3 regions of the Streptomyces sp. NPDC001914 genome follow, and region 3 is predicted to be linked to each of the others. Evidence: riboswitches for the same ligand, from Rfam matches in the RefSeq annotation. Region 3 holds a riboswitch; each other region holds the start of a gene.
What was found. Region 3 has a riboswitch for cobalamin ahead of ACFYYF_RS08705 (ribonucleoside-diphosphate reductase subunit alpha). Riboswitches for the same ligand answer to the same signal wherever they lie in the genome.
Positions count from the first base shown of each region.

Region 1: linked by a shared signal. The riboswitch ahead of ACFYYF_RS13670 ((2Fe-2S) ferredoxin domain-containing protein) and the one ahead of ACFYYF_RS08705 (ribonucleoside-diphosphate reductase subunit alpha) in region 3 are both predicted to bind cobalamin.
Region 2: linked by a shared signal. The riboswitch ahead of ACFYYF_RS34400 (cobalamin biosynthesis protein) and the one ahead of ACFYYF_RS08705 (ribonucleoside-diphosphate reductase subunit alpha) in region 3 are both predicted to bind cobalamin.

Region 1 is NZ_JBIASW010000004.1:230,980-238,472, forward strand. It holds gene tal (transaldolase) at 1-1,020, opposite strand, end outside; gene ACFYYF_RS13665 (hypothetical protein) at 2,429-2,893, shown strand; gene ACFYYF_RS13670 ((2Fe-2S) ferredoxin domain-containing protein) at 3,002-3,394, opposite strand; cobalamin riboswitch at 3,631-3,808, opposite strand; cobalamin riboswitch at 3,982-4,206, shown strand; gene metE (5-methyltetrahydropteroyltriglutamate--homocysteine S-methyltransferase) at 4,372-6,690, shown strand; gene ACFYYF_RS13680 (superoxide dismutase) at 6,851-7,492, opposite strand.
Region 2 is NZ_JBIASW010000017.1:119,025-126,517, forward strand. It holds gene cobN (cobaltochelatase subunit CobN) at 1-3,092, opposite strand, end outside; gene ACFYYF_RS34395 (cobyric acid synthase) at 3,089-4,684, opposite strand; gene ACFYYF_RS34400 (cobalamin biosynthesis protein) at 4,681-5,652, opposite strand; cobalamin riboswitch at 5,758-5,901, opposite strand; gene ACFYYF_RS34405 (hypothetical protein) at 6,038-6,256, opposite strand; gene ACFYYF_RS34410 (inorganic phosphate transporter) at 6,277-7,493, opposite strand, start outside.
Region 3 is NZ_JBIASW010000002.1:827,455-834,947, reverse strand. It holds gene ACFYYF_RS08725 (GntR family transcriptional regulator) at 1-308, shown strand, start outside; gene ACFYYF_RS08720 (DUF3311 domain-containing protein) at 465-728, shown strand; gene mctP (monocarboxylate uptake permease MctP) at 725-2,335, shown strand; gene ACFYYF_RS08710 (GNAT family N-acetyltransferase) at 2,666-3,184, shown strand; cobalamin riboswitch at 3,237-3,386, shown strand; gene ACFYYF_RS08705 (ribonucleoside-diphosphate reductase subunit alpha) at 3,518-5,899, shown strand; gene ACFYYF_RS08700 (ribonucleotide-diphosphate reductase subunit beta) at 5,899-6,933, shown strand; gene ACFYYF_RS08695 (putative Ig domain-containing protein) at 7,312-7,493, shown strand, end outside.

The DNA of each region.
Region 1 (7,493 bases), on a different contig from region 3:
GAAGTCGACACCGGCCTCCTTCAGCGACGCCAGGTGGACTTCGGCGGCGGCGTAGTCCTCGGCCTTCGGCGCGCGGGCGAGCACGGTGCCGTGGTCGGCGAACGCGGTCAGCGTGGCGCCGGGCATGGTGTTGACCGTGCCGGCGATGACCAGGTCGCTGACGTACATCGTGTCCGGGTAGTCCGGGTTCTTCACGCCGGTGGACGCCCACAAGGGGCGCTGGACGTTCGCCCCGGCCGCGGCCAGGCGCCGCCAGCGCGCCCCGGCCACCACCTGCTCGTACACCTGGTACGCCAGCCGGGCGTTGGCGACCGCGGCCTTGCCCTTCAGCGCCTGGGCCCGTGGGCTGTCCGCCGCGTCGAGACGGCGGTCGACCTCGGTGTCGACACGCGAGACGAAGAACGAGGCCACCGAGTGGATCCCCGACAGGTCAAGCCCTGCCTCCAGCGCCCGCTCCAGACCGGTCTGGTAGGCGTCCATCACCTCCAGGTACCGATCCAGGGAGAAGATCAGCGTGACGTTGACGCTGATCCCCCGGGCGACAGCACCGGTGATCGCGGTCAGTCCCTCACTCGTCGCCGGAATCTTCACGAACAGGTTCGGCTCCCCCACCGTCTCCCACAGCTTCACCGCCTGCGTGCCCGTGGCATCGGCATCACGGGCCAACCTCGGATCGACCTCGATCGAGACCCGCCCGTCCACCCCGCCGCTGCTCCGGTAGACCTCCCTCAACGCACGGCAGCCCTCGCGCACGTCGTCAGTGGTCAGCGCGAAGACTGCCTCGTCAACCTCCTCGCCTCGTGCGCCAAGGCGCGCCAGCTGATCGCTGTACCGATCACCCTTCGACAGCGCCGAGGCAAAGATCGTGGGATTCGTGGTGACCCCGACTACGTGCTTGCCGGCGATCAAGCTATTCAGCTCGCCACCGGCCAGCAGCTCGCGGGACAGGTCGTCCAGCCACACCGACACTCCTGCAGCGGACAACTCGGCGAGCGGATTGGACGAGGTGGAAACAGACACGCGAAACCTCCAATGTGGGGCGGGATCGCCCAGCCGCACGGCCCACGTACTGAAGTCGGGAGCAGACTCACGCAGCGACGACACCTAGTACTCCCGGGTCTCCGATTTCTCCCGCCTCACTCACCGAAGCCCGGACTTGGAATTCCCAGCGGAATGATCTTCGAGGTGGCTGGATGGCTCCGGAAGTGGTGATCCGGGGTTTGGGGCGGCTCGGCCGAAGCCCCGGCATGTTGAGGACGAGTGCGGGCGACGATCGAACCGCTGTTGCCAATGATCGAGCGCCGCACTCGCTGTCCCGGGCGCAAACGGCATCCGGACGGCTGGTGTTCCAGGGCATTCTGTTCGCCGTTTGGGAGCAGTCTGGCGTGCCTGACCGAAGATGCGGCTGATGACCGGCTACCGCCGGTCATCAGGTGTTCTCTAGGTGCTGCGACTCAAGAACACGGTGTCCTGTGGGGCCGGCGGTCGACGTCAGAACGTGACCCGAAGACTGGCGGTGCTTTCCCCGAAGTCCCGGCACTTTGCCGGTGATGGCACGGATGCGTGGGCCGGCTCGACCCGCGAACGCAGCAACCGCGATCCGCCTTTCCGCCGACCCGAGGAGCAGAGATGAAAGCCGTCGTGATCAGGACGTTCGGAGACCCCGATGGCTTGGAGATCGTTGATGTTCCCGTGCCACCTCCGCAGGCCTGCTCTCCCTCGCCGTCGCCTACGCCCGCCACCGCCACGCCGCTACCGACCGGGAACCGGGGATGCCCCGTGGATGACGGAGCGTCTGGATGCGAATGGATTGACGGATCGTCACCCATCGTGGGACTGGCTCCTGGACCAATGCCGGGGGCGGGTTCGGGCCGGATCTCCGCGGGCGGCCGTGGCGCGCCAAGGGTAACGGACCGTGATGAGGGACGTCCCTGTCCGGCGTCGGCGATGTCAGCCGTGGATGTCGTCCTGGGCGTCCTGTACCCCGCTGTTCCCGCGGACGCAAGGCCGGCACGCGGCTGTTCTCGCTCAGCTCCGTGGCATGCCGCCGCCTTGATCCGCCGGGCGACACGCCCGCGAACCCCCGTCCACCCACACCAGCCCGGTCTGCAAACCTCGTGGAAGGGTAGACGATCACGAAACGCCGGGTTCAGACGCGCGCGGGAGGACATCACCATGGTGACGAGCCGGGCCGAAGCCCGCGTCAAGCACCCGCGGCACGAACGCCGCGGCGAACCCCGACTGCCGGGAGTCGTCGCCACGCTCATCGCCATCACCCTGTACCTGGCCCTGCCGCAGCAGCTCCTGATCGCACCACGCTATGTACTGCCCTCTTTGGAACTACTGCTCCTGGTACCGCTGATCGCGATCAACCCCCAAGAGGCTCACCCGGCAGACCGCCACCTTCAGGTTCCACTCGCTGGCTCTCGTGCTCGTCATCGTGGCCAGCAATCTCACCGCGCTCGGCATCCTCATCCACGAGCTGGTCCATGCCGAGGTGAAGGACGGCCGGTCCTTGCTGGTGGCCGCTCTGCAGGTATGGCTCACCAACATCATCGCTTTCGGCCTCGCCTACTGGGAACTGGACCGTGGCGGTCCGGTGGCACGTACGCAACTCCGCCGCGACGAGCTGCCGCTGGCGGACTTCCGCTTCTCTCAGGACGAGAACGACGACGCGGTGGAAGAGGTCGCCGATGGCGCCAGCATCACCTCTGACTGGGTGCCCGATCTCGTGGACTACCTGTACGTGTCCGTGACGAACTCCACCGCCTTCAGCCCGACCGACACAATGCCCCTGTCCACCCGTGCGAAATTGCTGATGAGCGTTCAGAGCGTCGCCGCGCTCCTGACCTCCCTCCTGGTCATTGCCCGTGCCGTCAGCATCCTGCACTGACCGGTGGACCACCAGAAGGACCGGCGAGACACACCCGGCTAAGCGTTCCGTGCCCGGCTCGCCCGGGCGACCTCCACTCCCCAACGCGCGCGCTGCCGGCCCTCGCGCTCATCGCGCCCTCCGGGGCGGAGTGAAGACGTAGAGGTCGAGGATGTCGGGGCAGGGGGCGACGCCAGGTCCGCCGGCTCGTACCCAGGCGGCGATGTCCTCGGTAGCGTCGAGGTCGTTGACGAGGCCGAGCCAGACCGGGCGGGCGCCCGCGGCGCGTGCGGCCGTGGAGGGCTGGACGACGATCACGTTGGCGTGTTCGCACACGTCGAGGCAGGCCGCGATCCGCACGGGTGCCTGCTCGGCCAGCCGCGCGGTCTGCTGAGCGTGATCCACTCCGGTGACCTTCGGGCTTCCGCAGCAGCAGTCCCGGCAGACGACGATCCGGCACGGTGCCGGTTCGGCAGGGGTGCGCAACGCGGGACCGTCGTCGGGTCGCTGTCGAGACGTCATGTCACGCACCGAACCGCTCGCGTTCGGCAACGTCGCAGTGGCCGTTGCCGATGCCGGCGGTCGAAGGGAACGATGCGGCGACGGACTTCGCGACGCCCTCGGTGTCGCGCTTCGAGCCCCTGCGGGCCGAGGGCGACAGGGCTGATGTGAGAGAAGGGGAAACAGCACGGAGCACGGGCATGCCTGCCTCGGTGTCGGGGCTCGTACGCGGAGCCTGGCCTGCGGACGTTCCTTCGCGCGGGCGCGGAGGTGCCAGCAGGTCTTCGGACTCGGGTTCATCCGGACGGGACGCCTTCCCGGTCTCCCAGTGGCTCGCGTGCCCCGCCCGTTCCCCTCACCGCTGCGCGTCAGTTCCGGATTCTCACCGGATTCCCTGGCCTCGGATGTGGCTCGACTGGCCCGAGGAGGCTATCAAGCTTGCCGACCGTCAGTTCGTGGAACGGTCAGGAGTTCCCGACGAACGGGCCTGCGTCCTTGTCGATCCACGGGGACTTCCCGCCATGGCCACTCCCCCGCGTGCCCTTCGCGTGTTCGACCTCACCATCCGGATGACAGATGCGATCGGCCGCGCGAGTGCTTTGCCCCCTAGGCTGTGCAGTGCAGCTGGTTCGCCCCGTCCGCCAGACGGGATGCGTCGCAAGAGGGAACCCGGTGGGAATCCGGGACTGCCCCGCAGCGGTGAGCGGGAACGACCGCCGTCATACGCACTGGATCCGACGTACCGGGTCTGGGAAGCGACGGCCAGTAGGTGTCCTCCGGTCGGGAGGGCGTGCCCGCGAGTCCGAAGACCTGCCAACTGCCCGTACGCGAACCACTCGCGCACGGACATTCCGGTGACCTCGTGGGCGGGTCGGCGTACATACCAGGCGGACGGCGGCGCTCCATGGCGTGCGGCCGGTCTCCGTCCGGTTCGTCACCCTTCGCGCTCTCGTCCCGTCTCCGGGATCTCAGGGATTCATCTCGCGAAGGAGATCTCCGTGACCACCAAGCCCGCGGCCACGCCCGCACGGGCCACCTTGTACGGCTACCCCCGGCAGGGGCAGCACCGGGAACTGAAGAAGGCGATCGAGGGGTACTGGAAGGGCCGGGTCACCGCCGACGCCCTCCGCGACACCGCTGCCGAACTGCGCCGCGCCCACTGGCGGCAGCTGGCAGGAGCCGGCATCGACGAGCTCCCCACCGGCGACTTCTCCCTCTACGACCACGTCCTCGACACCACGGTCATGGTCGGCGCGATCCCCGGGCGCCACCGGGAAGCCGTCGACGGTGATCCTCTCGACGGGTACTTCGCCATGGCCCGCGGCACCCAGGACGTGGCACCCCTGGAGATGACCAAGTGGTTCGACACCAACTACCACTACCTCGTCCCGGAACTGGGGCCGGAGACCGTCTTCTCGGCCGACTCCACCAAGCAGGTCACGGAGCTGCGCGAAGCCCTGGCCCTGGGAGCGGCGGCCCGCCCCGTGCTCGTCGGTCCGGTCACCTATCTGCTGCTCGCCAAGCCGGCCCCCGACGTGGCTGCCGACTTCGACCCGCTCACCCTGCTCGACCGGCTGCTCCCGGTGTACGCGGAGGTCCTCGCCGACCTGCGCGCGGCGGGCGCTGAATGGGCGCAGCTCGACGAGCCCGCCCTCGTCCAGGACCGCACCCCCGCAGAGTTGAAGGCGGCCGAGCGCGCCTACCGGGTTCTCGGCACCCTCTCCGACCGGCCCAAGCTCCTGGTGGCCTCCTACTTCGACCGGCTCGGCGAAGCCCTGCCGGTCCTCGCCAAGGCCCCGGTCGAAGGTCTCGCGCTGGACTTCACCGGCGCCGCGGCCGCCAACCTGGACGCGCTGGCCGCCGTCGGCGGACTGCCCGGCAAACGCCTGGTCGCCGGCGTGGTCGACGGGCGCAACATCTGGATCAACGATCTGGCCAAGTCGCTGGCCACGCTCGGCACCCTGCTCGGCCTGGCCGACCGGGTCGACGTGGCCGCCTCCTGCTCCCTCCTCCACGTCCCCCTCGACGCGTCCGCCGAACGGGACATCGAGCCGCAGGTCCTGCGCTGGCTCGCCTTCGCCCGGCAGAAGAGCGCCGAAATCGTCACCCTCGCCAAGGGGTTGGGCCGCGGCACCGACACCATCACGGCCGAACTCGCCGCGAACCGAGCCGACCTGGCCTCGCGCGCGCACTCCGCCATCACCCGCGATCCCGCCGTACGGGCCCGCACCGAGGCCGTCACCGCGGCCGACGCGCGACGCTCCCAGCCCTACGCCGAACGGGCCGCGGCCCAGCGCACCCACCTGGGCCTGCCGCTGCTCCCCACCACGACCATCGGCTCGTTCCCGCAGACAGGCGAACTGCGCACCGCCCGCGCCGATCTGCGGACCGGGCGTATCGGCACGGCCGGCTACGAGGAGCGCATCAAGTCCGAGATCCGGGAGGTGATCTCCTTCCAGGAGAAGACCGGCCTGGACGTCCTCGTGCACGGCGAGGCCGAACGCAACGACATGGTCCAGTACTTCGCCGAGCAGCTGACGGGATACCTGGCCACGCAGCATGGCTGGGTGCAGTCCTACGGCACGCGCTATGTCCGTCCGCCGATCCTGGCCGGTGACATCTCCCGCCCCGAGCCGATGACGGTGCGCTGGACGACGTACGCCCAGTCCCTCACCACCAAGCCGGTCAAGGGCATGCTCACCGGACCGGTCACCATGCTCGCCTGGTCCTTCGTCCGCGACGACCAGCCGCTCGGCGACACCGCCCGGCAGGTCGCCCTCGCGCTGCGCGAGGAGGTGAACGACCTCGAGGCGTCCGGGACTTCGGTCATCCAGGTCGACGAACCCGCACTGCGCGAAACCCTCCCGCTGCGCTCCTCCGGCCGGCCCGCCTACCTGGCCTGGGCCACCGAGGCGTTCCGTCTCACCACCGCGGGTGTCCGGCCGGACACCCAGATCCACACGCACATGTGCTACGCCGAGTTCGGGGACGTCGTCCAGGCCATCGACGATCTCGACGCCGACGTCATCAGTCTCGAAGCCGCCCGCTCGCACATGCAGGTCGCCCGTGAACTCGCCGCGCACGGTTACCCGCGCGAGGCCGGACCCGGCGTGTACGACATCCACTCGCCGCGCGTCCCGAGCAGTGCGGAAGCCGCCGAACTGCTGCGTTCGGGGCTGAGGGCCATCCCCGCCGAGCGGTTGTGGGTCAACCCCGACTGCGGTCTGAAGACCCGCGGCTGGCCCGAGACCCGCGCCTCGCTGGAGAACCTGGTCGCCGCCGCCCGCACCGTCCGTGAGGAACTCTCCGGCCGCTGACCCCGGCCCCGAGACGGAAGGGCTCCCACACGTCATGTCCGTGTGGGAGCCCTTCCGTCGTACCGCCTGCGGGTGAAGGTTGAGAAGACGATCACGAGCAGGACGTCCGCGCGGACGCGGCCGGGGACGCGCTCACGGCGTCACGCCGCGCCCGCCGTGCTCACGGTGCGAGCAGCAGGCTGTCGCCGCGCTCCTTGGCCGCTGCGTAACGCCGGGCCACGTCCTGCCAGTTGACGACGGCCCACATCGCGTCGATGAAGTCGACCTTCTGGTTCTTGTACTGGAGGTAGAAGGCGTGCTCCCAGGCGTCGAAGACGAGGATCGGGGTCGAGCCCTGACCCACGTTGCCCTGGTGGTCGTAGACCTGCTCGACGATCAGCCGCCCGCTCAGGGGCTCGTACGCGAGCACACCCCAGCCCGAACCCTGCGTGGTCGCGGAGGCCTTGGTGAGCTGGGCCTTGAAACCGGCGAAGGAGCCGAAGGACTCGGTGATGGCGTCCGCGAGGTCGCCGACACCGTCCGCCGCGAGCGGCTCGCCACCGCCGTCGCCGGTCATGTTGTGCCAGTAGATGCTGTGAAGGATGTGACCCGAGAGGTGGAAGGCCAGATTCTTCTCGAGGCCGTTGATCGAGCCCCACTGCTCCTTGTCGCGGGCCTCCGCGAGCTGCTCCAGGGTGTCGTTCGCGCCCTTGACGTACGCCGCGTGGTGCTTGTCGTGGTGCAGCTCGACGATCTGCGGGTTGATGACCGGTTCGAGCGCCGCGTAGTCGTACGGAAGCTCCGGGAGCGTGTAAACCGCCATG
Region 2 (7,493 bases), on a different contig from region 3:
ATGTCGCCGCGCGCCGCCCGCCCGTCGAGCCCGCGTCCGTAGGCGTAGCCGCCCCAGACGGCGTACACCTCGGCGAGATCGGCGTCCGAGCGCCAGTTGCGGGCGTCGATCAGCGGCAGCAGACCGGCGCCGTACGCGCCCGGCTTGGAGCCGAAGATACGGGCCGTCGCGCGCCGCCGGTCGCCGTGCTCGGCGGTGTCCTCGTCGGCGTGCCTGCGCACGAAGTTCCGGTCCGCCGGCTCGTCCAGCTCGGCGACCGCGCGCACCGCGTCGTCGATCAGACCGACCACGTGCGGGAACGCGTCCCGGAAGAAGCCGGAGATGCGGACCGTCACGTCGATGCGCGGACGGCCCAGCTCGTCCAGGGGGACGATCTCGAAGCCGGTGACCCGGCGCGAGGCGTCGTCCCACACCGGGCGGCAGCCGAGCAGCGCGAGGATCTCCGCGATGTCGTCGCCCTGGGTGCGCATGGCCGACGTGCCCCACACGGTGAGTCCGACGGACGTCGGATAGTCACCGGTGTCCTGGAGGTAACGCTGCACGAGCGAGTCCGCGAGGGACTGGCCGACCTCCCAACTGAGCCGGGACGGAATGGCCTTGGGGTCGACCGAGTAGAAGTTGCGGCCGGTCGGCAGGACGTTGACGAGCCCGCGGGTGGGTGAGCCCGACGGTCCCGCCGGGACGTAACCGCCGTCAAGGGCCTTGAGGATGTGCCCGATCTCGTCCGTCGTGCGCGCCAGCCGCGGCACGACCTCGCGGCACGCGAACTCCAGCACCGCCACGGCGTCCGGGAGTTCGGTTCCCAGAAGGCCGCGCACGAGCGCCGGCACGGCGGCCGTGTCCCAGTCCCGCTCCTCCATGCCGAGGGCCGCCCGGCGGCACAGCTGCTCCAGGAGGTCGATCGCGTCGGCCGCCGTCCGGGCCGGGCCCTCCACGAGGTCCGTCAGCTCGACGGGCGCCTTCACCGGAGCCCCCGGCTCGGCCAGCAGCTCCTTCTCCACCAGGCCGAAGTGCTCCGCGAGCGCGGCGCGCAGACCGGGCAGCGCGTTCGCGGCGCCGCCCCACACCTGCGAGGCGCGCAGCACGGCGAGCACGAGGTTCACCCTCGGTTCGGCCTCCGGACCGCCGCCCAGGATGTGCAGACCGTCGCGGATCTGCACATCCTTGATCTCGCACAGATAGCCGTCGATGTGCATCACGAACTCGTCGAAGTCGCCGTCGTCCGGCTGCTCGTCGACATGCAGGTCGTGGTGGAGCTCGGCCGCCTTGACCAGTGTCCAGATCTGCGCGCGGACCGCGGGGGCCTTCGCCGGGTCCAGGTCGGACACGAGCGCGTACTCGTCGAGGAGCTGTTCCAGCTTCGCGAGGTCGCCGTAGGTGTCGGCGCGGGCCATCGGCGGCACGAGGTGGTCGACGACCGTGGCGTGTCCGCGGCGCTTGGCCTGCGTGCCCTCGCCGGGGTCGTTGACGATGAACGGGTAGACCAGCGGGAGTTCGCCGAGGACGGCGTCCGGCGCGCAGCCGCCGCTGAGCCCGAGCCCCTTGCCCGGCAGCCACTCCATCGTGCCGTGTTTGCCCATGTGCACCACGGCGTCCGCGCCGAAACTGCTCTCCAGCCAGCGGTAGGCGGCCATGTAGTGGTGCGACGGCGGCATGTCGGGGTCGTGGTAGATCGCGATCGGGTTCTCGCCGAAGCCGCGCGGCGGCTGGATCATCACGACGACGTTCCCGAACTCCAGGCAGGCGAGCACGATGTCGTCGCCGTCGACGTAGAGGGAGCCAGGCGGCTCGCCCCAGGCCTCCAGCATGCCCTCGCGCAGCGCCGGGTCGAGGGTGTCGAACCAGGCCCGGTAGTCGGCGAGCGGCACCCGCGCGGGGGCGGCGGCCAGCTGCTCCTCGGTCAGCCACTCGACGTCGTGGCCGCCGGCCGCGATCAGCCGGTGGATCAACTCGTCGCCGTTGTCCGGGTAGTCGGTCAGCGCGTAGCCCGCGTCCCGGAGCGCGTCGAGGACCCGCACGGCGGAGGCGGGAGTGTCGAGGCCGACCGCGTTGCCGACGCGCGAGTGCTTGGTCGGGTAGGCGGTGAAGACGATCCCGAGCTTCTTCTCCGCGTTGGGCTTGTGCTTCAACCGCGCGTGCCGCAGGGCGATTCCGGCGACCCGGGCGGCCCGCTCGGGGTCGGCGACGTACACCGGGACGTCGTCGGGGCCCTGCTCCTTGAACGAGAACGGCACGGTGATGAGGCGGCCGTCGAACTCCGGGATGGCGACCTGCATCGCCGCGTCCATGGGGGACAGGGCGGCGTCCGAGGCGTCCCAGGCGGCCTTCGACGAGGTCAGGCACAGGCCCTGGAGGACGGGGATGTCGAGGTCGGCGAGCGCCCCGATGTCCCAGGCCTCCTCGTCGCCGCCCGCGGACGCCTGCGAGGCGTGGGTGCCGCCCGCCGCCAGGACCGTGGCCACGAGCGCGTCGGCCCGGCCGAGGATCTCGTACAGGCCAGGGTCGGCCCCGCGCAGCGAACCGCAGTACACGGCGAGGGCGTTGGCGCCACGCGCCTCGATCGCGTCGCACAGGGTGTCCACGAACGCGGTGTTCCCGGACAGCTCGTGCGCCCGGTAGAACAGCACACCGACCGTCGGCCGGCCCTCGGCGAACGCCCGCTCGCCGTGGACGCCGAACTCCGCGGTCCTGTGCGGCTCCTCGAAGCCCTCGCCCGTCAGCAGCACGGTGTCGGAGAGGAACCGGGCCAGCTCGCCGAGGTTGGCCGGACCGCCCTCGACGAGATAGCGCAGCGCCTCGGCGACCACGCCCGCGGGCGCCGACGACTCGGCCATCAGCTCGGCGTCCGGGACGGATTCGCCGCCCAGCAGCACGGTCGGGATCCCGGACGCCTTGAGGAAGGCCAGCCCGTCCTCCCAGGCCCGCTTGCCGCCGAGCAGCCGCACGACGGCCAGGTCCGCGCCCTCGACGAGCGCCGGGAGTTCACCGGTGACGTCGACCCGGGTCGGGTTGCCGATCCGGTAGGCGGCGCCACTGGCGCGGGCCGCCAGCAGATCCGTGTCGGCGGTCGACAACAACAACACTGTGCTCATGCGGGTGCTCCCGGTGGAATGAAGGGCAGTCCTTGCGGCGCGCCGGACTCGATGAGCCGCCACAGCGCGTCCGTGTCCGCGTGTTCCTCGATCAGGTCGCCGAGCCGGTCGAGCTGCTCCTCGCGCAGCGCCGCGAACGACGTGTCGGGGGCCGGCACGAAGCGGCGGCCCGCGGCGGCGGCCACCTCGCGCAGGAAGGCCCGCCGGAAACCGTCCGACTCCAGGGAGCCGTGCCAGTGCGTACCCCAGACGGAGCCGACCCGGCACCCGTCCAGGCCCTGTCCGTCGCCGTCGGACATGAACGGCTCGCCGCCGGTCACCTCGGCGACGCCGTGATGGATCTCGTACCCCTCGACGCGCTCGCCGAGGGCCGTGCCGACCGGCCGCGCCAGCGTCTTCTCCCGCGCGAACCGCACGCGGACGGGCAGGAGTCCGAGCCCCTCGACCCGGCCGGCGCGGGATTCGACCTCGTCCTCGATGTGTTGGCCGAGCAGCTGGTAGCCGCCGCAGACGCCGAGGACGGGCCGCCCCTCGGCGGCCCGGCGCGCGATGGCGTCCGCGAGGCCGCGCTCGCGCAGCCACCGGAGCGCGTTGACCGTGCCCCGGGTGCCGGGGACGACGACGAGGTCGGCGTCGGCCAGTTCCTCGGCCCGGTCCACGAACCGCACGACGACACCCGGTTCGGCGGCGAGCGCGTCCACGTCGGTGAAGTTCGACATCAGCGGGATCGCGCAGACGGCGACCCGCAGCACGTCCTCGCCGACGGGGGAGGAGACAGCCGACTCACGGACGGCCCCGCGCAGCGAGACCCGCAGTCCGTCCTCCTCGTCGATGCCGAGCCCGTGCCGGAACGGCAGCACGCCGTACGAGCGCCGCCCGGTGAGGCCGTGCAGCATGTCGAGCCCCGGCTCCAGCAGGCTCACGTCCCCGCGGAACTTGTTGACGAGGAATCCGGCGACGAGCGCCTGGTCCTCGGGCGACAGCAGCGCCACCGTCCCGAAGAACGAGGCGAACACCCCGCCCCGGTCGATGTCGCCGACGACGAGCACGGGAAGCCCCGCGTTCCGCGCCACCCCCATGTTCACGATGTCGGTGCGCCGCAGATTGATCTCGGCCGGGCTGCCGGCCCCTTCACAGATCACCGCGTCATACGTGCCCCGCAACTGCGCCAGACAGTCGAGGACGGTGGCGAGGAGTGCCTCCCGGTGCCCCCCGCTCAGCCGGTCCCCGGCCGGCGCGGTACCTGACGAGGGGTCCGTCACGGACCCGGTCGTCCCGAAGAACCCGCGGGCACTCATCTCGCCCACCGGCTTGCCCATCAGGACGACCTGGCTGCTGCGGTCGCTGCCCGGCTTGAGCAGCACGGGATTCATCAGCGCGGTCGGCTCCACGCGGGCGGCCTGCGCCTGCATGGCCTGCGCCCGCCCGATCTCGGCGCCCTCGCGCGTCACGAACGAGTTCAGCGACATGTTCTGCGCCTTGAAGGGCGCGACCTTGACGCCCTGGCGCGCCAGCCACCGGCAGATCCCGGCGGTCACGACGCTCTTGCCCGCGTCGGAGGTGGTTCCGGCGATCAGCAGCCCGCCGCTCATGCGGTGCGCCCCTTCCTGGTGGATGAAGCCCGTCCGGCCCCGGTGAGAAGAACCCGTCCGGCGGCGCTCACGCCGAGCGCGAGCCAGCCGACGCGCCGGGAGAGCCGTACGGCCCGTTCGATGTCGTGGACGTGGACGGCACGCCCCGCGCCGTTGAGCACGGGCCGGTGTTCGACCCGTCCGCCGTACGAGAGGGTGCCGCCGAGCCGCACGCCGAGCGCGCCCGCGAACGAGGCCTCCACGGGCCCGGCGTTGGGGCTCGGATGCTTGCCGGCGTCCGCGCGCCAGGCGCGCGCGGCGCCGCGCGGGTCGGGTCCGGCCACGGTCGCGAGGACGGCGGTCAGCCGGGCTCCGGGCCAGCCCGCGAGGTCGTCGAGCCGGGCGGAGGCCCAGCCGTAGCGCCGGTGGCGGGGGGACTTGTGTCCGACCATGGCGTCGAGCGTGTTCACGGCGCGGAAGGCGACGAGTCCGGGCACACCGCCGACGGCGCCCCAGACCAGCGCGCCCACGACGGCGTCGGAGGTGTTCTCGGCGACGGACTCGACGACGGCGCGGGCGACGCCGTCGGCGTCCAGTGCCTGCGGGTCGCGGCCGCACAGATGCGGCAGCCGCTCCCGGGCCACGTCGAGGTCACCGGCCGCGAGCGCGCCGCCGATCGCCCGAGCCTCGCGGTCGAGGGAGGTACCCCCGACGACGGCCCAGGTGGCGGCGGCGGTCAGGGCCACGGAGGCGGTACGTGAGTGGCGTACGGCACGGCTCGCGAGCGCGGCGAGCCCGGTGGCGCCGCCGACGCAGACGGCCGTGTGCAGCGCGCCCCACCCGCGGTGGTCCCGCCACAGTGTCCGTTCGACGGCCGCGGCGGCCCGCCCGAAGGCGGCGACCGGATGGCCTCGGCGGGGATCGCCGAGCAGCAGGTCGCCGAGGAGGCCGGCGGCGGCGCCGTACGCGAAGACGCGATCGGCACGCACGGGGTCAGCCGGCCGTGGGGTGGAGCGGAACCCTCGTACTCAGCGGAACGGGCAACGGGCAGCCGCGCATGGCGATATGTCCTCACTCAGGGTGTCCACGCCCTGGTTCGACGAGACCGGCGGTGAGAGTTCCTGGCTCCCGGGGAGTTTCTTCCCCGATGACAGTGGCGGGACCGCGCCGGATTCGCACCGGCTTCCTCTCATGCCGCCGTACTTGGCTCCGGCAGTCCACCACGGGGTGCGAACGGCCGTCAACTGGCTGTTGACCTGCGGAGGGACAGTGTGCGCAGGCCCACATACGCGTGGGGTGCGGGACGGTGATCCGTCCCGCACCCCACGTGCGGTTCCGCCACGGGCGGCCCGGTTCCGGGCCGCCCGTGGCGGGCTACTTGGTGATGATCAGAGAGATGCCGTACGCCACCGCCGCCGCGCAGGCCGCGAAGCAGACGTACGCGCCGGTGGCCGCCGCGACCGCGGAACCGCCCTGGGCGGTCTCCTTCTTGGAGAGGCCGGCGACGCCGAGGGTGAAGAGGGCGACGAGGGCCACGGTCACTCCGAGGCTGACCCCGAAGACCGATCCGAGGGCTGACCAGTCGATGTGCATGCTGTTTCTTCCTTCGGTTCTCAGGCCACTCGGGACGGCGCCGACGGGTTCACCGTGGGCTCGGCCGGAGCCGGGATGGTGGCCGTGAGGCCCTCGGACAGGGTGCCGGCCGGGGGCGGGGTGACGGCGGCGATGGCCTGCGTCACCACGCCGGGGGGCTCCTCGACGTCGTTCACGTTGTTGTGGTCGACGACCTCGCGGCGCGAGCGGCGCCAGATCGCGAAGCTGGAACCGACCAGGAAGACGGCGACCAGCGTGGTGCCCCAGGCGCCGAAACCGGTCACCCATTCGGCGAGCGCGCCGACCAGGGCGGCGGCGGGCAGCGTGAGGACCCAGGCGACGACCATGCGGGTGGCGGTGGACCAGCGGACCACACCGCCCTTGCGGCCGAGACCCGCGCCCATCACGGAACCGGAGACCGAGTGCGTGGTGGAGAGGGAGAAGCCGATGTGCGAGGAGGCCAGGATGACCGTCGCCGCGCTGGTCTGGGCGGCGAAGCCCTGCTGCGGCTGAAGGTCGGTCAGGCCCTTGCCCATCGTGCGGATGATGCGCCAGCCGCCCAGGTAGGTGCCGAGCGCGATGGCGAGACCGGCGGACAGGATGACCCAGACCGGCGGGTCGGAGTCGGGAGCGACGGCGCCACCGGCGACCAGGGCCAGGGTGATGATGCCCATCGTCTTCTGCGCGTCGTTGGTGCCGTGGGCCAGCGAGACCAGGCCCGCGGAGGCGATCTGGCCGGCGCGGTAGCCCTTCTTGGTGGCCTTGGTGTCGGCGCCGCCGCTCAGCTTGTACGACAGCCGGGTGGCGACCATGGCGGCCAGTCCGGCGACGATCGGGGCGGCGACGGCGGGCAGAAGCACCTTGCCGACCAGGACGTCACCGTGCACGGCGCCGGTACCGGCGGAGGCGATGGTGGCGCCGACCAGGCCGCCCATGAGGGCGTGCGAGGAGCTGGACGGAAGTCCGACGAGCCATGTCACCAGGTTCCAGAGGATCGCGCCGACGAGCGCGGCGAAGATCACCTCTGGCCGGATGCCCGTCTCGTCGACGAGGCCCTTGGAGATCGTGTTGGCGACCTCGACGGAGAGGAAGGCGCCGACAAGGTTGAGGGCGGCGGACATGGCCACCGCGACCTTGGGCTTGAGCGCGCCGGTCGAGATGGTGGTGGCCATCGCGTTGGCGGTGTCGTGGAAACCGTTCGTGAAATCGAACACGAGAGCGGTGACGATCACGATTC
Region 3 (7,493 bases):
TCGAGACGACCCATCTCTCGGCCAAGCGTTTCCCCGCCCTGCGCAGGTCGCTGGTCAAGTACACCTCCCTCTACACCGCGCTGGCGGAGGTGTACGACGTCCACCTCGCGGAGGCCGAGGAGACCATCGAGACCTCGCTGGCCACCCCGCGCGAGGCCGGACTGCTCGGCACCGACGTGGGCCTGCCCATGCTGATGCTCTCCCGTCACTCGCTCGACCGGCAGGGCGAGCCGGTGGAATGGGTGCGCTCGGTGTACCGGGGAGACCGGTACAAGTTCGTCGCCCGCCTCAAGCGCCCGCAGGACTGAGCGGCGGGGAGCGTTCCACGGGCACGGGGACACACCCCCCGTGCCCGACACCAACCCTCCACACACCGTCCGTGCTGCGGTGTTCCCTAAAGCCGGACCGTCCCCTAGATTGCCTGCGCGTTACACAGGTGATCGATGAGGGGACGGAGTCGCCCGATGTCAGACCTGCCCGAAGTGAAACCACCCGTGGTGACACCGGTTCGTGTGGTGATCGCCCTCTGTCTGCTCGCGCCCTTCGTGGCGATGCTGTGGGTCGGCTCCTACACGAAGACCGACCCGGCGTTCATCGGCATCCCGTTCTTCTACTGGTACCAACTGCTGTGGGTACCCCTCTCCACCCTGCTGACGGTGATCGCCTACCAGTTGTGGCGGCGTGACCAGCGGGCCCGCACCTCCGCGAAGGGGGGTGCGGAGGCATGAAGGACGGTGTGAACGGCGTCGCTCTCGGCGTCTTCATCTTCTTCTTCCTGGCCGTCACGGTCATGGGATTCCTGGCCGCGCGCTGGCGCAGGGCCGCCGACGAGCACACCCTCGACGAATGGGGCCTGGGCGGACGGTCCTTCGGCACCTGGGTGACCTGGTTCCTGCTCGGCGGCGACCTCTACACCGCGTACACCTTCGTCGCCGTGCCGGCGGCGATCTACGCGGCGGGCGCGGCCGGCTTCTTCGCGGTGCCGTACACGATCCTGGTCTATCCGCTGATCTTCACCTTCCTGCCCCGCCTGTGGTCGGTCTCCCACCGGCACGGCTATGTGACGACCTCGGACTTCGTGCGCGGCCGCTTCGGCTCCAAGGGCCTGTCCCTCGCCGTGGCCGTCACCGGCATCCTCGCCACCATGCCCTACATCGCGCTCCAACTCGTCGGCATCCAGGCCGTCCTGGACGTGATGGGCGTGGGCGGCGGCGACAGCACCAACTGGTTCGTCAAGGACCTGCCGCTGCTCATCGCCTTCGGTGTGCTGGCCGCGTACACCTACTCCTCGGGTCTGCGAGCCCCCGCGCTGATCGCGTTCGTGAAGGACACCCTGATCTACATCGTGATCGCGGTGGCGATCATCTACATCCCGATCAAGCTGGGCGGCTTCGACGAGATCTTCAAGGCGGCGAGCGACAAGTACACGGCCGCGGGCGCCGGCGGGGTCGTCCCCGCCGAGGCCGGCCAGTGGACGTACGCCACCCTCGCGCTCGGCTCGGCGCTGGCCCTGTTCATGTACCCGCACTCGGTCACCGCGACGCTGTCCGGCCGCAGCCGGGAGGTGATCCGCCGCAACACCACGATCCTGCCGCTGTACTCGCTGATGCTGGGTCTGCTCGCCCTGCTCGGGTTCATGGCGATCGCGGCGGGCGTGAAGGTCACCAACGGCCAGCTCGCCATCCCCCAGCTCTTCGAGAACATGTTCCCCGCCTGGTTCGCGGGCGTCGCCTTCGCCGCCATCGGCATCGGCGCGCTCGTCCCGGCGGCCATCATGTCGATCGCGGCGGCGAACCTCTTCACCCGCAACATCTACAAGGACTTCATCAACCCGGCCGCGACCCCGCGCCAGGAGACCCGGGTCTCCAAGCTGGTCTCGCTGCTGGTGAAGGTGGGCGCCCTGGCCTTCGTCCTGACCATGGACAAGACCGTCGCGATCAACTTCCAGCTGCTGGGCGGCATCTGGATCCTGCAGACCTTCCCCTCGCTGGTCGGCGGGCTGTTCACCCGCTGGTTCCACCGCTGGGCGCTGCTGGGCGGCTGGGCGGTCGGCATGCTCTACGGCACGATCGCCGCCTACGGGGTGGCCTCCCCGACGCAGAAGCACTTCGGCGGCAGCGCGAAGGAGATCCCCGGCATCGGGGAGATCGGGTACATCGGTCTGACGGCGTTCGTCCTGAACGTGGCCGTGACCGTCGTCCTGACCTTCGTCCTCAGGGCGCTCAAGGCCCCGGAGGGCGTGGACGAGACCTCGCCCGGCGACTACACGGCCGACGCGGGTGATCCGGGCGTCGAGACCGAGCTCCCGCCGGCCGCGGCGGAGGCGAGCCACTAGGGACGAGCCACCAGGAGACACGAGCGCACGACGAAGGGCCGCCGGAGGAGAAGCCGGCGGCCCTTCGCCGTACCGGCCGGATGAGAAGCCGGCGGCCCTTCGCCGTACCGTCCGGATGAGAACCCGCAGCCCTTCGCCGTACCGGCCGGAGGAAGACGCGCGGCCCTTCGCCGTACCGGCCGGATGAAAACCCGCGGCCCGTCCGTACCGGCCGGAGGCGAACCCGCAGCCCTTCGCCGTACCGGCCGGAGGAGAGCGGCAGCTCTTCGCCCTGCCGGTTTGAGGAAAACCGGCGGCCCTTCGTCCTGCCGGTCGGGCACACTCGCCCGCATGGACATCGTCATCCGGCCGGCCCGGCCCGAGGAGTACCCCGTCGTCGGCGAGATCGCGGCCCAGGCCTATCTCGGGGACGGGCTGCTCGACTTCGGGGAGAGCGACGCGTACCTGGGACGGCTGCGGGACGTCGCGGGACGCGCGGCCGTCGCCGAGGTACTGGTCGCCGCCGAGGGGGACCGGGTGCTCGGCAGCGTGACCTTCGTGGCGGACGCCGGTCCCATGGCCGACTTCGCGCGGGCCGGGGAGGCGGAGATCCGGATGCTCGCGGTCGCGCGGGAGGCCCGCGGCCGGGGAGCGGGCGAGGCCCTGGTACGTGCCTGTGTCGGGCGGGCACGGGCCGTGGAGGGCTGCGCGCGCCTCGTCCTGTCCACCCAGCGCACCATGCACGGCGCCCACCGCCTCTACGAACGCCTCGGCTTCACGCGCACCCCGGACCGCGACTGGAACCCCCTCCCGGAGCTCGACGACATCCGGCTGCTCACTTACGAGTTGACGCTCCGGCACGCTCCGTAGCGCTCTCGGACACCGAGCGGACACAACATGTGGGGGCAGTCCCGAAGCCCGGCACAAGATGTATGCTCATGGTCGCTGTCGCCGCAGGGGAATCCGGTGCGAATCCGGAACTGTCCCGCAACGGTGTACTTGTGCGTGTTCGCGTCTGCGTGTGCCCGTACTCGCGTCAGTCCGAGGACCTGCCGACAGCGCGCCCCGGCCGTCCGGCCCGGGTGCCGACGACGTCCGGGCCTCGCGGAATGGGCCGGTGGACGCGGTGCGCTGCTGCCCGAAAGCGCTCCCGTGTGCCCCGTGCCCGCCCGCAAGGCCCCGTGCCGAGCGAGGAGAGCCCACGTGACCATCGCGCCAGCCGATCCGGCTTCAGTGACCGCGCAGCAGGCCCCGGTGGAGACCGACGGTCCCGGGACCGCGCTGCTGCGGACCCTGACGGATCTGACCGCCGACCTCCCCGACGCCGACCCCGGCCGGGTCGCCGCCGCGGCGCTGCGCGGCCGGTCCGCCCGCGCCGACGAGGCCGAGCTGCGCGAACTGGCCACCGAGGCGGCCGCGGGTCTCATCTCCGAGGACCCCGCCTACTCCCGGCTGGCCGCCCGGCTGCTCGCGATCACGATCGCCGCCGAGGCCGCCTCGCAGGGCGTGAGCACCTTCTCCGAGTCGGTCGCCGTCGGCCACCGCGAGGGTCTGATCGCCGACCGTACGGCCGCGTTCGTGCGGCTGCACACGGCCCGCCTCGACGCGCTGATCGATGCCGAGGGCGACGACCGGTTCGGCTACTTCGGGCTGCGCACGCTGCACAGCCGCTATCTGCTCCGGCACCCGATCACCCGCAAGGTCGTCGAGACGCCCCAGCACTTCATGCTGCGGGTGGCCTCAGGTCTCGCGGAGGACGACACCGTCCGCTCCGTGGAGGAGGTCGCCGCGCTCTACCGGCTCATGAGCCGCCTCGACTACCTGCCCTCCTCCCCCACGCTCTTCAACTCCGGTACGCGGCACCCCCAGATGTCGTCCTGCTATCTCCTCGACTCCCCGCTGGACGAGCTGGACTCCATCTACGACCGCTACCACCAGGTGGCCCGGCTGTCGAAGCACGCCGGCGGCATCGGCCTGTCGTACTCCCGTATCCGCAGCCGCGGTTCGCTGATCCGCGGCACCAACGGGCACTCCAACGGCATCGTCCCGTTCCTGAAGACCCTCGACGCCTCGGTCGCCGCGGTGAACCAGGGCGGCCGGCGCAAGGGCGCGGCGGCGGTCTACCTGGAGACCTGGCACTCCGACATCGAGGAGTTCCTGGAGCTGCGCGACAACACCGGTGAGGACGCCCGGCGTACGCACAACCTGAACCTCGCGCACTGGATCCCGGACGAGTTCATGCGCCGGGTGAACGAGGACGCCGTCTGGTCGCTGTTCTCCCCCGCCGACGTGCCGGAGCTGGTCGACCTGTGGGGCGACGAGTTCGACGCGGCCTACCGCAAGGCGGAGGAGGCGGGCCTCGCCAGGAAGACCATCCCGGCGCGCGACCTGTACGGCCGCATGATGCGCACCCTGGCGCAGACCGGCAACGGCTGGATGACCTTCAAGGACGCCGCCAACCGCACCGCCAACCAGACGGCGGAGCCGGGCCACACGGTCCACTCCTCGAACCTGTGCACCGAGATCCTGGAGGTCACGGACGACGGGGAGACGGCGGTCTGCAACCTGGGTTCGGTCAACCTGGGCGCGTTCGTGACCGGCGGGGACATCGACTGGGAGCGGCTCGATGCGACCGTGCGCACCGCGGTGACCTTCCTCGACCGCGTGGTGGACATCAACTTCTACCCGACCGAGCAGGCGGGCCGCTCGAACGCCAAGTGGCGTCCGGTCGGTCTCGGCGCGATGGGTCTGCAGGACGTCTTCTTCAAGCTGCGGATCCCGTTCGACTCGCCCGAGGCCCGCGCGCTGTCCACCCGTATCGCCGAGCGGATCATGCTCGCCTCGTACGAGGCCTCCGCGGACCTCGCCGAGCGCAACGGGCCCCTCCCGGCCTGGGAGAAGACCCGTACCGCCCGGGGCGTCCTGCACCCGGACCACTTCGACGTCGAGCTGAACTGGCCGGAGCGCTGGGCGGCCCTGCGTGAGCGGATCGCCGCGGTCGGCATGCGCAACTCGCTGCTCCTCGCGATCGCGCCCACCGCCACCATCGCCTCCATCGCGGGCGTGTACGAGTGCATCGAGCCGCAGGTGTCGAACCTGTTCAAGCGCGAGACGCTCTCCGGCGAGTTCCTTCAGGTCAACTCCTACCTGGTGGCCGAGCTGAAGGAGCTCGGCGTGTGGGACGCGCAGACCCGTGAGGCGCTGCGCGAGTCCAACGGCTCGGTCCAGGGCTTCACCTGGGTCCCGCAGGACGTGCGCGACCTGTACCGCACGGCGTGGGAGATCCCGCAGCGCGGACTGATCGACATGGCCGCCGCCCGCACCCCGTTCCTGGACCAGGCGCAGTCGCTGAACCTGTTCCTGGAGACGCCGACCATCGGCAAGCTCTCCTCGATGTACGCGTACGCCTGGAAGGCGGGGCTGAAGACGACGTACTACCTGCGTTCGCGCCCGGCGACGCGCATCGCCCGCGCGGCCCAGGCCCAGGCGCGGCCCGAGACCACCATCCCCGTCCAGCAGGCGGCCGACCCCGACGCCGTCGCCTGCTCCCTGGAGAACCCCGAGTCCTGCGAGGCATGCCAGTAATGAGCGACACGAACACCGAGAAGGCTGTGTCCGAGAAGAACCTCCTGGACCCGGGATTCGAACTCACCCTGCGTCCCATGCGCTACCCGGACTTCTACGAGCGCTACCGGGACGCGATCAAGAACACCTGGACCGTCGAGGAGGTCGACCTCCACTCGGACGTCGCCGACCTCGCGAAGCTGACGCCGGGTGAGCAGCACATGATCGGCCGGCTGGTCGCGTTCTTCGCGACGGGCGACTCGATCGTGGCGAACAACCTGGTGCTGACGCTGTACAAGCACATCAACTCCCCCGAGGCGCGGCTCTACTTGAGCCGTCAGCTCTTCGAGGAGGCCGTGCACGTCCAGTTCTATCTGACGCTGCTCGACACCTACCTGCCCGACCCGGACGACCGCGCGGCGGCCTTCGACGCGGTCGAGAACATCCCCTCCATCCGCGAGAAGGCGCAGTTCTGCTTCAAGTGGATGGACTCGGTGGAGAAGCTGGACCGGCTGGAGACCAAGGCGGACCGCCGGCGCTTCCTGCTGAACCTGATCTGCTTCGCCGCGTGCATCGAGGGACTCTTCTTCTACGGGGCCTTCGCGTACGTCTACTGGTTCCGCAGCCGGGGTCTGCTGCACGGCCTGGCGACCGGCACCAACTGGGTGTTCCGCGACGAGACGATGCACATGAGCTTCGCCTTCGAGGTGGTCGACACCGTCCGCAAGGAGGAGCCGGAGCTGTTCGACGACCTGCTCCAGGAGCAGGTGACGGACATGCTGCGCGAGGCCGTCGAGGCGGAGCTGCAGTTCGGCCGTGACCTGTGCGGCGAAGGCCTGCCGGGCATGAACACCGACTCGATGCGGCAGTACCTGGAGTGCGTGGCGGACCAGCGCCTCCAGCGGCTGGGCTTCGCGCCGGTGTACGGCTCCGAGAACCCGTTCTCCTTCATGGAGCTCCAGGGTGTCCAGGAGCTGACCAACTTCTTCGAGCGCCGCCCGTCCGCGTACCAGGTCGCGGTGGAGGGCACCGTCGACTTCGACGAGGACTTCTGAGCGGTCAGGTCTTTCTGACCGTTCGTCACTGGTGAGAGCCGGGCCGCCCGTTGCGGCCCGGCTTTCGTCACGTACTGCCCGCGCGCCTCCAATCGCCGTGCCAATCCCCGTCCATGGAGCGGCAAAGTTCTTCCGGCACGCCTGTTCGCACGTCGTTCCCCCCGGTTACGTTCTGGCCGTCCCGCCACACCGCGCACCGCGGCACACCGGGACGACTGAATTGGCATGCCCATGACGCGTCTCTCCCACGTTCGCGCTACGCGCGTCACCGGCTGCCGTTTCAGAGCGCCGAGAACCCCACTTCCGGCCATGGCGCCACGAACGGCCCCACCCGGGCCCGAGCGGCACCGGCCCAGAACCGACGGAGGCGACACCCCCATGCGTTCCCAGCGCCCCACCCCCTCGGGCAGACCCGCCCGGAGCCTGCGAAGACTGCTCACCGCCGCCCTCCCCGCCCTGGCCCTCGGCGTCGCCGGGTTCGCCGCGGCCCCTCCCGCGAACGCCCGGCCCGTGCCGGTCCCCCACGTCTCCCGGGTCACCCAGAACTCCGGGGCCCTCAC